Regions from separate parts of the Bradyrhizobium prioriisuperbiae genome, predicted to be linked through region 3. Evidence: predicted binding sites of a transcription regulator. Region 3 holds the regulator's gene; each other region holds the start of a gene.
The links. Region 3 encodes PhoB, which activates phosphate uptake and scavenging genes when phosphate is short. Its sites were predicted from a motif close to TGTCATNNANCTGTCAT; they were not measured.
Positions count from the first base shown of each region.

Region 1 (3,549 bases), 4.3 Mb from region 3:
GTATCACTTTTCCGGGCTTGCGCGCAATGCCGCCCGCCTTCCACCGTTACTTCGCCGTTCCCTGGACCAGCCATGCAACGCCCGCATCCAGGATTGCAATCTCTTTTCTCGCTGAACGAAATTGATTGGTTGATCTCATGAAAATATCCACGACTGCTGTCCTTGCCCTGCTGCTGGCCCCGGCGCCGCTGGCGGCGCAGGACTGGCCGACCAAACCGGTAAAGATCGTGGTGCCGTTCGCGCCGGGATCGACGCCCGACATGGTCGGCCGGGTGATCGCCGAGGACCTGCAGGCACGCCATCCGGGGACGAGCTTCATCATCGAAAACAAGCCCGGCGCCTCCGGCAACACCGGAACGGACTATGTCGCCAAATCCGAGCCGGACGGTGCGACGATCGGTATCAGCCTGGGCGGACCGCTCGCGATCAACACCCTGCTGTTTTCGAAACTGCCCTACGATCCGGCCAAGGATCTCGCGCCGATCACCATGCTGACCGCCCTGCCGAGCGTGCTGGTGGTGCCATCGGGCCTCGGTGTCGGCACGGTCAGGGATTTCGTGGCGCTGCTGAAGAGTGATGCCGGCAAGATCAGTTACGGCTCGATCGGCGCCGGCTCTCTGTCGCAACTCTGCATGGAAGCGATCGGACTGAAGGCCGGCGGGGGCAAAATGGTCCATATCCCGTTCGGCGGCTCGCCGCAGGCTGTCACTGCCGTGATCCGCAGCGATGTGCAGGCCGCCTGCCTGCCCGCCATCGCGGTGACACCGCAGCTCGCGTCGGGCGCAGTCAAAATCCTGGCGGTGACGACCGCCAAACGCTCGCCATTCCTGCCGGACATTCCGACGCTGACGGAAAGCGGTATCGACGTGGAATCGGATGCCTGGAACGCGCTGATTGCGCCGGCCGGCACACCGCCGGCGATCATTGCCAGGATCAACGCCGAGGTCGGCGACGCGCTGCGCAAGCCCGAAGTGATCGAAAAGCTGCGCACGCAGCTGATCACGCCGGTGCCTTCGACACCCGAAGAGGTGAGCGCACGCATGGCAGCGGAGAAAAAACTATGGGCCGATGTGGTCAAGGCCGCCGACATCAAGATCAACTGACCGCCGCCCTGACCTATCAACCAATAGCAAGAACGGGAGAACACCCCATGAAAGTCAAAACCATTGCAGCGAATCTTGCCTGCGCCGCCCTCGCCGTCGCGTTGCTTCAGGGCGTGGCCCACGCAGCCGAGGTCAAGGTGATGATCTCCGGGGGCCTCTCCGCTGCCTACAAGGAGCTGGTGCCGCAGTTCGAAAAGGCGACCGGAAATACCGTCGTCACCGCCTATGGCCCCTCGATGGGCACCACGGAAAATGCGATTCCCGTGCGGCTTGCTCGCGGCGAAGCTGCCGACGTGCTGATCATGGTCGGTGACGCGCTCGGCAAGATGATCGAACAGGGCAAAGCGATGGAAGGCAGTCGCGTGGATCTCGTGCGTTCCCCCATCGGCATGGTGGTGAAAACGGGCGCGCCGAAGCCGGACATCAGCACGCAGGATGCGCTGAAGCAGACGCTGCTCAACGCCAAGTCGGTCGCCTACTCCGACAGCGCCAGTGGCGTCTATGTCGGTGGCGAACTGTTTGAGAAACTTGGCATCGTCGAGCAGATGAAGGGCAAGGCGAAGATGATTCCGGCTGAACCGGTGGCCGCAGGCGTCGCCCGGGGCGACAGCGAACTGGGTTTCCAGCAAATCAGCGAACTCCTGCCTGTGCCCGGCATCGACCTGGTCGGCCCGCTGCCGGGAGCTGTGCAGAAGATCACGATCTTTTCCGCCGGCATCGCAGCCGCGGCGAAGGAACCCGCAGCCGGCAAAGCGCTGATTGCCTTCCTCGCCTCGCCCCAGGCGGCCCCGGTGCTGAAGAAGACGGGGCTCGATCCGTTCGTCGCACCAGAGAAATAGCGACCGCGGCCCCATGCCACGGGATGACGGCTGCGTTTCATCTGTCTGTCATATTCGGGTAGCCGCACCGTCACGGTCGCTGTCCACAAAGGCCCGGTTTCACCACCAATTGGGGCCTCCATGATCCGCAAGCTACTGCTGACGAGCACTGCCGTCTGTCTCGTCCACATCTTTCCCGCGTTCGCACAACAGGAGTTTCCCGCCAAGCTCGCCGGCCACGCCGTGCTGCCGGCGGAAACCTTCGTCGCGGCCCCGGCCGATGCGCCGGTCGATCTGAAGACATCGGGCAAATACACCACCGGCAAGCGCGTCGACGACCTCGGCACCGTGATGGGCAAGTCCTACGAGCGTGACACCGGGGTGAAGCTGCCCTTCAAGGGACAGCCGATCCAGGGCCATTCGGGCATCAAGGTGATGCCGGACGGCTCGTTCTGGATCATCACCGACAACGGCATGGGCGCCAAGGCCAACTCGCCGGACTCGATGCTGTATCTCAATCACTGGACCATCGACTGGGCCAACGGTGACTGGAAGAACCTCGGCACCGTGTTCCTGCACGATCCCGACAAGAAGGTGCCGTTCCGCATCGTCCATGAGGGCACCGATAAGCGCTATCTGACCGGTTCAGACTTCGACACCGAAGGCTTCCAGATCATCGGCGACACACTGTGGATCGGCGACGAGTTCGGTCCCTACATCATCAAAGCCGACATGACCGGCAAGGTGCAGGCGGTGTTCGAGACCACGGCCGACGGCAAGCCGGTGCGCTCGCCTGACAACTATGCCGCCGCCTCGCCTGGCGCGCCAGGCGCCACCTACACCAACGTCAACCTGCGCCGCTCCAAGGGCTTTGAAGGCTTTGCCGCCAGCAAGGATGGCAAGTTCCTCTACGGCCTGCTGGAAGGCCCGCTCTGGGATGCCGAGAAGAAAGACTGGGAACGGCTCGACGGCAACGAGGCGTCCCGCATCCTCGAGTTCGATGTCGCTGCGCAGAAATTCACCGGGCGGTTCTGGTACTACCGCTTCGAGGCCAACGGCAATGCGATCGGCGACTTCAACATGATCGACGGCACCACCGGCCTCGTGATCGAGCGCGACAACGGCGAAGGCACGGCGGACAAGGCTTGCGCCGCCGGCGTGCGTGGACCGGATTGCTTCGGCGATCTCGCCAAGTTCAAGCGCGTCTACAAGATCGAGCTGACCGATGCCAATGCCGGCCAGCCGGTGCGCAAGATCGGCTACATCGACCTGATGAAGATTCAGGACCCGGACAAGAAGGCCAGGAAGCCGCTGACCAACGGCGTGCTGACCTTCCCATTCTTCACCATCGAGAATGTCGACGTTGTCGATGCGACGCATATCGTGGTCGGTAACGACAACAACCTGCCGTTCTCCTCGAGCCGTGAGCCCAACAAGGCCGACGACAACGAGATGATGCTGCTTGAGGTCGGCGATCTGCTCAAGGCGAAGTAAGTTTTGCTTGCTGATGCTTGAAAGTCCCCGGGGATATCCCTGGGGACTTTTTCGTTCGGAGCCGATTTAAAATTCTCAAGGCTGCGCCGGGCGCCCCAGTGTCCGGTTATCGACATAGCGGATCAGGATCGGCC
Region 1 covers NZ_CP135921.1:6,318,651-6,322,199, reverse strand. The annotation lists gene RS897_RS29940 (Bug family tripartite tricarboxylate transporter substrate binding protein) at 138-1,103, shown strand; gene RS897_RS29935 (substrate-binding domain-containing protein) at 1,151-1,942, shown strand; gene RS897_RS29930 (esterase-like activity of phytase family protein) at 2,063-3,415, shown strand; gene RS897_RS29925 (hypothetical protein) at 3,491-3,549, opposite strand, start outside.
Region 1: a site for PhoB is predicted at 1,978-1,994, ahead of RS897_RS29930 (esterase-like activity of phytase family protein). Genes of this name have one in related genera too.

Region 2 (3,549 bases), 920 kb from region 3:
CCCTCCGGCGTTCCGATCTGTTCGATCCGGCCCTTGTTCATCACCACAATGCGATCGGCCATGGTCAGCGCCTCCTGCTGATCATGGGTCACCATGATGGTGGTGACGCCGAGATTGCGCTGCAGATCCTTCATCTCCTTGCGCAGATGATTGCGCACTTTGGCATCGAGCGCCGACAGCGGCTCGTCGAGCAGGATGAGGCTGGGTTCTGTGGCGAGCGCACGCGCCAGCGCCACCCGCTGCTGCTGGCCGCCGGACAGCTGCGCCGGATGCTTGCCGCCCTGATCGGGCAGACCGACCAGCGCCAGAAGTGTCGCCACCCGCTTGGCGATATCGGCGCGCGGCATGCCGCGCCCCTGCAGCCCGTAGGCGACATTGTGCGCCACCGTCAGATTGGGAAACAGTGCATAGGACTGGAACACGATGCCGAAATCGCGCTGCGACGGCGGCAGTCCGGAGACGTCCTTGCCATTCATGAAGATGCGGCCTTCCGACTGGATGTCGAGGCCGGCGATGGCCCGCAGCAGCGTGGTCTTGCCGCAGCCGGACGGGCCGAGAAAGCAGATGAACTCGCCCTTCCTGATGTCGAGCGAAACATCGTTCAGCGCCAGAAAATTCGAGAAACGCTTGGTCACGTGCTCGATCGCCACGTGCGGCTGCGGGCTCACCGACTTGTCCATCGAAACACCTGCGGTTCTGGAGGGAAAGGTAAACCGCCGCGCGCCGCTCTCGCGGCGCGGGCACATGCCGATGAGCTAGCCTTTCGGCTCGCTCTTGTTGTCATAGCGCTTGCTCCACTCATGGAGGATGCGCTCGCGATTGGCCGCGGCCCATTCGAAGTCGTTGGGAATCATCCGGGCGGCGACGTTGTCGGGAAAATTCTCGACCGGCTTGGCAATGCCGGGAACCGCGACAATGCCGTAGCCGACATTGTACATCGCCATGGCTTCGTCACTGACGGTGAAGTCGAGCAGCGCCTTGGCAGCGGCGAGATTGTCGGTACCGGCGATGATGCCGGCCGCTTCCGCCTCCCAGCCAATGCCCTCCTCGGGAACGACGACTTCGATCGGTGCGCCGGCAGACTTTTCCTTGGCGCCCCGAAAATCGAACGAGATACCGATCACGGCTTCGCCGCGCGCGGCGTCCTTGCAGGGCTTCGAACCGGAGTGGGAATATGCGGCAATGTTCTGGTGCAGGGCATCCATATAGGCCCAGCCCTTCTCCTCGCCGAACATCTGCAGCCAGGCGGTGACGTCGAGGAAGCCGGTGCCGGACGACGCGGGATTAGGCATCGTCACCTTGCCCTTGTAGGCCGGCTTGGTCAGATCGGCCCAACTTTTCGGCATCGGCGCACCCGACTTCTTCAGCTCGACGGTGTTGACGCACAACGCCGCAGCCCAGGCATCAAGGCCGACCCAGCTCGGCGGATTGGATTTGTCACGGAAGCGCGCCTCGAGGCGCTCGGATTTTTTCGGCGCATAGGCCTCGAGCATGGCTTCGCTTTTCAGCAGAAGCAGCGAGCTCGCGGCCAGCCCCCACACCACGTCGGCGCGCGGGTTATCTTTTTCCGCCAGCAGCTTGGCGGTGACCACGCCAGTGGAATCGCGCACCCAGTTCAGCTTGATGCCGGGATTGGCCCGCTCGAACGTCTCCTTGTAGCGCTGCAGATCCTGCGCCTCGAACGCGGTGTAGACCGTGAGCGTCGTGTCGGCCCTGACCGGACTGCCGGCGATCGCAGCGGCGATCAACACAAGACCAAAGCCGTATCTCTTCATTTGCTATGCCCTCCGACCTCAAACACGTCTGCAAGAGCTAGGCCAATTATATGACAATCAAATGAAAATGGCTAAATTATAGATTCCACCTATGAATACATAGCCCCCGTCAGGGCATCGCGCCGCCCTCAGCCGATCCCTGCTCCATGGCGATGTCAAAAAACGCACTCACCGCGGCGTGCTCACGGCAATCGGGCAACGTGATCAGATAATGTCCGATGGCAAGCTCGGGCCCGACGACGGGCGCGACGTCGATATACTCGTCGGAACGCACTTCGCCTTCGATCGATATCGCAAGCCCGACACCAGCGGCCGCGGCCGCATAGGCGACATCCAGCGTCGCCACCTCCAGAACCGGCTTCAAGCGAACCCCTTGTTTGCTGGCCGCTTCCTCAAGAACCACGCGCGTTCCCGACGCGCTGTTCCAAAGCACCATGTCCTGGCCGTCGAGATCGGACAGCTTCAACCGGCCCTTCTTCAACAGCCGGTGCCCTTTGGCGCCATAGATGGCAACGCGGGAGCTGCGCAGCTTGACCGAGGCGAAACGATGGTCCGGAGCCGCTTGCGACACCGAGGCGACATCGAGTTCACCCCGCAGCACCGAGGCCGTGAGTTCCAGCGACGGTCCCCCGCGCGTCTGCAGATGCAGGGTCGGATATTTGCGAACAAAGGCGGTCAAGGTCGGCATGATCAAGCGGTGCGCACTGAAACCGACCGAAAGCAGCCCGCCTTTCAAGGCAGACGTGTCGGTGATGCTCCGATCCACCTCATCGATGCATTTCAAGGCCACCCGGATTTTTGCGATCATCTCGCTCGCGCCGGGCGCCAGGCGGATGGTATGCCCGTCGCGGACGAAGATCCGGGTTCGGCAGAGCTCCTCGAATGCCTGAATTTGGGTCGATACCGTGGGCTGGCTAACGCCCAGATCTTCCGCCGCACGCGAAAACCTGCCGGTCCGGGCAAGGGCCTCCACGGCTCTCATCTGAGCAATCGTTGCAGACGCCATGCACAACACTCCGGGGCAGCATTGGAACCGATGTCATATGCTCCGCATGACATCGGCACAACCAATGACGCCGGCATACGGAAAGGCGCGCGCCGCAGGGCCGCGATGCGGCTTATCCGCACCGCACCCACCAACTTGATCTTGCTGGCCAAATGCGCGAATAAAAATCGAACACTCCGTCCACGCCATCGGACACCATCAACCAGAGCTTTCGGCCGCCATGAATGCAAACCTGTTTTCGCGCCTGTTCGACGATGTCAGGGATTTGAGCCGCCTGGCGATTGAAACCGCCGACGGAGGGCGCATCAGCTATGGCGACCTGATCGAGCGGTCCGGCCGTACCGCGAATTACCTGATCTCGCGCGGCGTCAAGCCTGGCGACCGGGTCGCGGTGCAGGTGGAGAAGTCGGTCCAGGCACTGGTGCTGTATCTCGCCACGGTGCGCTCCGGTGCGGTGTTCCTGCCGCTCAACACGGCCTACACCCTGAATGAGATTGCGTATTTCGTCGGTGACGCCGAGCCATCGCTGATCGTCTGCGACCCGGCCAAGGTCGACGGCATCACCACTCTCGCCGATGGCATCGGCGCCAAGGTCGATACGCTTGATCCGGCCGGCCATGGCAGCATCGCCGACGGCGCGGCGGGCCGCCAACCCGAATTCGCTACTGTGGCGCGCGCCGGCGACGATCTCGCCGCCATTCTCTACACCTCCGGCACCACCGGCCGCTCCAAGGGCGCGATGCTCAGCCATGACAATCTGGTGTCGAA
Region 2 covers NZ_CP135921.1:2,414,115-2,417,663, reverse strand. The annotation lists gene RS897_RS11365 (putative 2-aminoethylphosphonate ABC transporter ATP-binding protein) at 1-680, opposite strand, end outside; gene RS897_RS11360 (putative 2-aminoethylphosphonate ABC transporter substrate-binding protein) at 756-1,775, opposite strand; gene RS897_RS11355 (LysR family transcriptional regulator) at 1,885-2,781, opposite strand; gene RS897_RS11350 (malonate--CoA ligase) at 3,002-3,549, shown strand, end outside.
Region 2: a site for PhoB is predicted at 1,826-1,842, ahead of RS897_RS11360 (putative 2-aminoethylphosphonate ABC transporter substrate-binding protein). Genes of this name have one in related genera too.

Region 3 (3,549 bases):
GGGCCCTGTCGACAGACCACGATGTGACTCCAAACACTCAGGATTTGGATCGGACACCGCGAGATCGGACGATCGATGGACCTACCCCGGAAACAAAACGTGCCGCCTCGTCGGGCAGCACGCGGCAGTTATTCTATTGGCGCGTCCAATACTGTCAACCTGGCTGTCAACACGGCAATGGTACTGAAAAGCCGCAGAAAAAGCCGTTTATCAAATTTCTATTGCAGAACATGTGGACTTGTGATGCCCGACTCTTGCGCGTGAGTCACGGCATATTGTAGCTTCGGGATGGTCGGATACGACATCTCGTGCGGCAGATCTGATCCTTAACGGTCTCGGTAACAGCGTAGACGCCCGGTTGCGACAGGCGCATCCGGCGAGGGCTAAGGGATTCTGCCGGCAGGGATTTTTGAGACACAGACGTCGCCGACGGCCTCGCGGTCGAAAGGCGCGACACGAAGGGAATGGTGCGATGACGGTAATGGGTTGGACCGACGATCGCGTAGAACAGTTGAAAAAACTCTGGGAGGCGGGTCTTTCGGCCAGCCAGATCGCCGCGGAACTCGGCAATATCACCCGGAATGCGGTGATCGGAAAGGTCCACAGGCTCGGCCTGTCGGGCCGCGCCAAGAGTCCGTCCTCGGCTGCCCCGCGTCAGCGCAAGGCGCGGCCGGCCCAGCATATGATGCGGATCGCGCGGCCGATGTCGCGCGGCAATACCGCGCTTGCGCATGCGTTCGAGGTGGAGGCCGAGCCGGATCCGGTGGCCTACGACAACGTGGTTCCGATGAGCCAGCGGCTGTCGCTGCTGGAACTGACGGAAGCGACCTGCCACTGGCCGGTGGGCGATCCCGGCAGCAGTGATTTCTTTTTCTGCGGCGGCAAGGCGCTGGGCGGCCTGCCCTATTGCGCGCATCACTCGCGTGTCGCGTATCAGCCGGCGAGCGATCGCCGCCGTGACCGCCGTCCGTCGGGCAAGTAGTTCGGCAAGTCGCCGCACGCAGCGGCGGATACCTGGAGAAACAAAAAAAACGCCTCATCATCGATGAGGCGTTTTTTGTTTGAGCTGGCGAAGACCTGCGTCAGTCGACTTTGGCGAAGCGGTCGTCGAGTGCATAACCCGCGCCGCGTACGGTGCGGATCGGATCCTGGTCGCGGCCGAAGTTCAAGAGCTTGCGCAGCCGACCGATGTGCACGTCGACGGTTCGCTCGTCGATATAGATATCGCGGCCCCAGACGCCGTCGAGCAACTGCTCGCGGCTGAAGACACGTCCCGGATGCTCCAGGAAAAACTCGAGCAGGCGATACTCGGTCGGACCGAGATCGATCGGCTGGCCGGAGCGGGCGACACGACGCTTGTCGCGATCGAGTTCGATATCGCCGTAGGTCAGCACCGTGGCCAGACGCTCGGGACTCGCGCGGCGCAGCAGGCCCTTCACCCGTGCCAGAAGCTCCGGAACCGAGAACGGCTTGACAATGTAGTCGTCGGCGCCGGTCGCAAGCCCCCTCACCCGTTCGCTTTCCTCGCCGCGCGCGGTCAGCATGATGATCGGCAGTTGCTTGGTCTCGGGACGGGTGCGCAGCCGGCGGCAGAGCTCGATGCCGGACAGACCCGGCAGCATCCAATCCAGCACGATCAGATCGGGAATTCGCTCCTTCAGCCGGGTATCGGCTTCGTCGCCGCGGGCGACTGTCTCAACGTCGTAACCTTCGGCATCGAGATTGTAACGCAGCAGCGTGGTCAACGCTTCTTCGTCTTCGACAACCAGAATGCGGGCGCCCATGTCTTTTCCTTAGTTCAGTTGCCGGAGGCGGTGGCGAATGCAGTCATATCGCCCTTCGGGCGCTGATCCTGCATCTGCTGGCCTTCGACCATATAAAACACCGTTTCGGCGATGTTGGTGGCGTGATCGCCCATCCGCTCGATGTTCTTCGCGCAGAACATCAAATGGATGCAGAAGCTGATGTTGCGGGGATCTTCCATCATGTAGGTGAGCAGTTCGCGAAACAGCGACGTGCAGATCGCGTCGACCTCTTCGTCGCCCTTCCAGACCGCCATCGCAGCCGGCAGATCGTGGGCGGCGTAGGCGTCCAGCACCGACTTGATCTGCGACTGCACCAGGTTGGCCATGTGCTCGAGGCCGCGGATCAGCTTCAGCGGATGGAAATCATTGTCCAGCGCGCTGACACGCTTGCCGATGTTCTTGGCGAGGTCGCCGATCCGCTCGAGATCGGTGGTCACGCGCATCGCGCCGACGATCTCGCGCAAGTCCACGGCCATCGGCTGACGCCGGGCGATGGTGAGAACGGCACGCTCCTCGATGCCGCGCTGCAGCTTGTCGAGCTCGGCATCGGCCGCGACGACCCGCTGGCCCAGCGCAATATCGCGGCGGATCAACGCATCGACCGACTCGACGATCTGCCGCTCGGCGAGGCCGCCCATTTCGGCGACCAGCCGGGTCAGTTCCTGCAAGTCCTGGTCGAAGGCTTTGGCTGTATGTTCGAAGGCCATCATGTTCTCCCGCGCCTATCGCGCCTCAGCCGAACCGGCCGGTGATGTAGTCCTGTGTCCGGCGGTCCGACGGGGTGGTGAAAATCTTGGTCGTCGGACCGAATTCGATCAACTCGCCCAGATACATGAAGGCCGTGAAATCGGAGACACGCGCCGCCTGCTGCATGTTGTGGGTCACGATCACGATCGTATAATCGTCCTTCAGTTCGTCGATCAGTTCCTCGATCTTGGCGGTCGAGATCGGGTCAAGCGCCGAGCATGGCTCGTCGAACAGGATCACCTCCGGCCGCACCGCGACGGTGCGCGCGATGCAGAGCCGCTGCTGCTGGCCGCCCGAGAGGCTGAGGCCGTTATCGTTCAGCTTGTTCTTGACCTCGTCCCACAGCGCCGCCCGGCGCAGGGACTGCTCGACCCGGTTGTCGAGTTCGCTCTTCGACAGCTTTTCGTACAGCCGGATCCCGAAAGCGACATTCTCGTAGATAGACATGGGGAACGGGGTCGGCTTCTGGAAGACCATGCCGATCCGCGCCCGCAGCAAATTGAGGTCCAGCCCCGGCTCCAGGATGTTGGATCCGTCGAACGTGACCTGGCCGCCGGCGCGCTGGTTCGGATAAAGGTCATACATCCGATTGAGGACGCGCAGCAGGGTGGACTTGCCGCAGCCCGACGGTCCGATGAACGCGGTCACCTTGTTCGCATAAAGCGACATGGTGACGCTCTTCAACGCCTTGGCCTCGCCATAGAAGAAGTCGAGATCGCGGATCGCGATCTTGTCCTTGAGAGAAGCGGTGTCGAGCGACGGAGGACTCGCCGACGAGGGGGTCGCTGTGGCCAAATTCATGTCGATTTCCTTGTCCCGGCAAGCGCGCGCGCCGAAATACTGAGTACAAGCACAGAAAGCGTGATGATGAGCGCGCCGGTCCAGGCCAGCTTCTGCCAGTCCGCGTAGGGGCTGAGCGCGAACTGGAAGATAACGACCGGAAGACTCGGCGTCGGTGCATTGAGGTTGATGACGGAGAAGTCGTGACCGAGCAGGC
Region 3 covers NZ_CP135921.1:1,491,880-1,495,428, forward strand. The annotation lists gene RS897_RS06980 (GcrA family cell cycle regulator) at 473-982, shown strand; gene phoB (phosphate regulon transcriptional regulator PhoB) at 1,083-1,784, opposite strand; gene phoU (phosphate signaling complex protein PhoU) at 1,799-2,512, opposite strand; gene pstB (phosphate ABC transporter ATP-binding protein PstB) at 2,538-3,353, opposite strand; gene pstA (phosphate ABC transporter permease PstA) at 3,350-3,549, opposite strand, start outside.

Region 4 (3,549 bases), 4.5 Mb from region 3:
GCAACTGGAAGACTTCCTGCGGCGGCAGGCGGCGGCGCGGGTGTGGTCACAGTCGAACGTGGAAGGTTACGCGCAGACCTGGGGCAAGCTGATGAACATTCCGCCCGAGGTGGCGCTGAACTGGCTGCGTCGCGCCAGGATCCGGGTGGCACCGGTCGACGACAGCGTCGTTGCCGGCGAGCAGCAAACCATCGATCTCTACCACCGTGCCGGGCTGATCAAGCAGAAGCTCTACGCCGCCGACATCGTCGACCGCTCGTTCGCGGACGCGATCACAAAGGGGGCGGGCGGCTGAGGCTTTGGGGCCGACGGCGCTGTGTCGGCTGATGCGTGGTCTTGATGGACAGATGCGATTCCATGATGATGTCGATCCGGAACTGGGTCGGTCGGCGTCTGGAATCAATCCCACCATGGAAGAACCATCGCAGCATTGGTCGTCGCGGCTGCCATTCTATTATGGCTGGCTGATCGTCGGCATCGCCTTCGTGACCATGGCTGTCGGCGTCACAGCGCGGACGGCTTTTTCATTGCTGCTGCCGCCGCTGATCGACGAGTTCAAATGGGATCGCGGCGTGGCGGCGGGCGCTTTCTCGTTCGGGTTTCTGGTCTCCGCGGTGGTGAGCCCGGTGGTCGGCCGCGCCATGGATGCCCGTGGGCCGCGGTTCGTGATCCTGATCGGGGTTGTGCTGATGGCCTGCGGCCTGCTGCTCGCGCCCTGGGTGGCGTCGCCCTGGCATCTTTACGCCACGCTCGGTGTTGCCGTCGGCGGCGGCGCCAACATGATGACTTATACGGTGCATTCGCAATTCCTGCCGAACTGGTTCGTGCGCCGGCGCGGCCTTGCCATCAGCGTGGCATTCGCGGGCGCCGGTGTCGGCGCCATCGTGCTGCTGCCATGGCTGCAGCGGATCATTCTGACCGATGGCTGGCGAGCCTCGTGCGTGGCGATGGGGCTTGTCGTTGTGCTGGTGATCGCGCCGCTGACCCTGTTTGTTCGCAAAAGCCCGGCCGATGTCGGCCAGCGTCCGGACGGAGACACAGTGTCACCGGAGGCGGCGGCAACGCGCAGCGCCGCGGCGGTGGTGGATCCGGCGTGGGCTGCGACCGAGTGGACGCTCGCTCGTGCGTTACGCACTTCGCGGTTCTGGTGGATTACACTCGGCTATTTCCTGGCGCTGATCGCCTGGTACGCGGTGCAGGTGCACCAGACCAAGTATCTCATCGAGGTGGGCTTCTCGCCGGTGGTTGCCGCCTGGGCGCTTGGCGCCGTCGCCATCACTGCAATCCCCGGACAGATTCTGCTTGGCGCCTTGTCGGATCGCATCGGCCGGGAGTGGGTGTGGGCGGCGGGCTGCCTCGGGTTTGCCATGTCGTATGCGGCGCTGCTCGGGCTCGAGCAGGCGCAGTCGAATGTGCTGCTTTATACGATGGTGTTCACCCAGGGCTTCCTCGGCTACGCGCTGACATCGGTGATGGGGCCGATTGTCGCCGAAATCTTCGAGGGGCCGCACTTCGGCTCGATCTTCGGCACCATCACCATTGCACTGATCGGCGGCGGTGCCGTCGGGCCCTGGATGGCCGGCGTGATCCACGACGTGACCGGTAGCTACCGGCTTGCGTTTCTGCTGATCATCGGCTGCTGCCTCGTCTCTGCTGTTGCGATCTGGATGGCGGCTCCACGGGGAGTGCGGCTTGTGCCAGGGCGGGCAGGTCGCGCCTGATTCAGGCAAATGCGGGATGCGGCGGCTGCCGGAACATCGTCCACAAGGCAGGCCGGTTTCTGTCACATCACTGTCATCAAAGTCCTGAAAGGTCGCCGCCAACAGACGGGGTTGGTGACAGAAACATGAATTACTTTCAGCGCTTTACGTTCCTCTTTTCGGCTCCGGTGTTCGACGCCGATGATCTTGAAGGCCTGCGCCTTCAGCAGATCATGGCGGCGATCGAACAGATGGGGTTTCAGGTCGTCAAGGCGCGACGCACCGAGGATGCGGAAATCTCGGTTCAGACCGACGCCGCCATCGGCTGCATGGTGGTCGATTGGGGCAAGAAGGGACTGGAGGGCAAGACCGCGTCCCTGATCAACCTGATGCGGCGCCGCGGGCTGGAAATGCCGATCGTGCTGCTGGTGCGGCGCAAGCGGTTCGAGGATATCCCCGTCGAGGTGCTGGATTTCATCGACGGTTATATTTTCCTGGCCGAGGAGACCCCGGAATTCATCGCCAAGAATCTGGTCAGCCGGCTGAAGCAATATGCCGAGACATTGAAGACGCCGTTTTTCGGTGCCCTGACCGACTATGCCGAGGAGGGCAACCAGCTCTGGACCTGCCCGGGGCACAATGGCGGCATCTTCTACAGCCGCAGCCCGATCGGCCGCATCTTCATGGAGCATCTCGGCGAAGCGGTGTTCCGCGACGACCTCGACAATTCCGTGCTCGAGCTCGGCGACCTGCTGGTCCATGAAGGGCCGGCGCTGCAGGCGCAGAAGGAAGCCGCCGCCATCTTCGGCGCCGAGAAAACGTATTTCGTCCTCAATGGCACGTCAGCCTCCAACAAGATCGTGCTCTCCGCACTCGTGGCCGAAGGCGATCTCGTGCTGTTCGACCGCAACAACCACAAGGCCGCCCATCACGGTGCGTTACTGCTCGGCGGCGGCACGCCAGTGTATCTGCCGACAGAGCGTAATGCCTTCGGGTTGATCGGGCCGATCACGCCCGATGCGTTCGACGAGACCCGCATTCGCGAGGCGATCAAGGCCAATCCGCTGGTCAAGGATCCCGAGGCCTGGAAACGCGAACGCCCGTTCCGTGTCGCCGTCATCGAGCAGTGCACCTACGACGGCACCATCTATAATGCCCAGAGCATCCTGGAGCGGATCGGGCATCTCTGCGACTACATCCTGTTCGACGAAGCCTGGGCCGGCTTCATGAAATTCCACCCGATCTATGCCGAACGCTTCGCCATGGGATTGCGTGGTCTCAGCGAAAATTCGCCCGGCATCATTGCCACCCAGTCGACCCACAAGCAGCTCGCGAGTTTTTCGCAGGCCTCCCAGATTCATATCAAGGATCGTCATATCAAGGGGCAGCGCCGGCGCGTCGAGCATCGGCGGTTCAACGAGAGTTTCCTGCAGCACGCCTCGACCTCGCCATTCTATCCGCTGTTCGCATCGCTGGATGTCGGCGCACAGATGATGAAGGGGCGTTCGGGCGAAGTGCTGTGGGATGACACCATCCGGCTCGGCATTGAGCTGCGCAAGAAACTGCGCGCGATCCGCCGCGAATTCGACGAGAAGGAAGCCGATCCCGCCCGCCGCTGGTTCTTCGATCCCTTCGTGCCCGATCGGGTCGCGCTTCCCGACGTGGCGCGGGAAGGTGGCGCTCACAACGTGCCGTGGGAGAGTCTGTCGACCGACCAGCTTGCCAGCAACGCGCGCTTCTGGGAGTTTCTGCCGGATGAAAAATGGCACGGCTTCGGACGGCTGGCACCGGGTCTCGCCATCACCGATCCCAACAAGCTGACCTTGCTGACGCCCGGGCTGGACCGGAC
Region 4 covers NZ_CP135921.1:5,994,617-5,998,165, forward strand. The annotation lists gene RS897_RS28440 (ABC transporter substrate-binding protein) at 1-295, shown strand, start outside; gene RS897_RS28445 (MFS transporter) at 411-1,721, shown strand; gene RS897_RS28450 (Orn/Lys/Arg family decarboxylase) at 1,847-3,549, shown strand, end outside.
Region 4: a site for PhoB is predicted at 1,782-1,798, ahead of RS897_RS28450 (Orn/Lys/Arg family decarboxylase). Genes of this name have one in related genera too.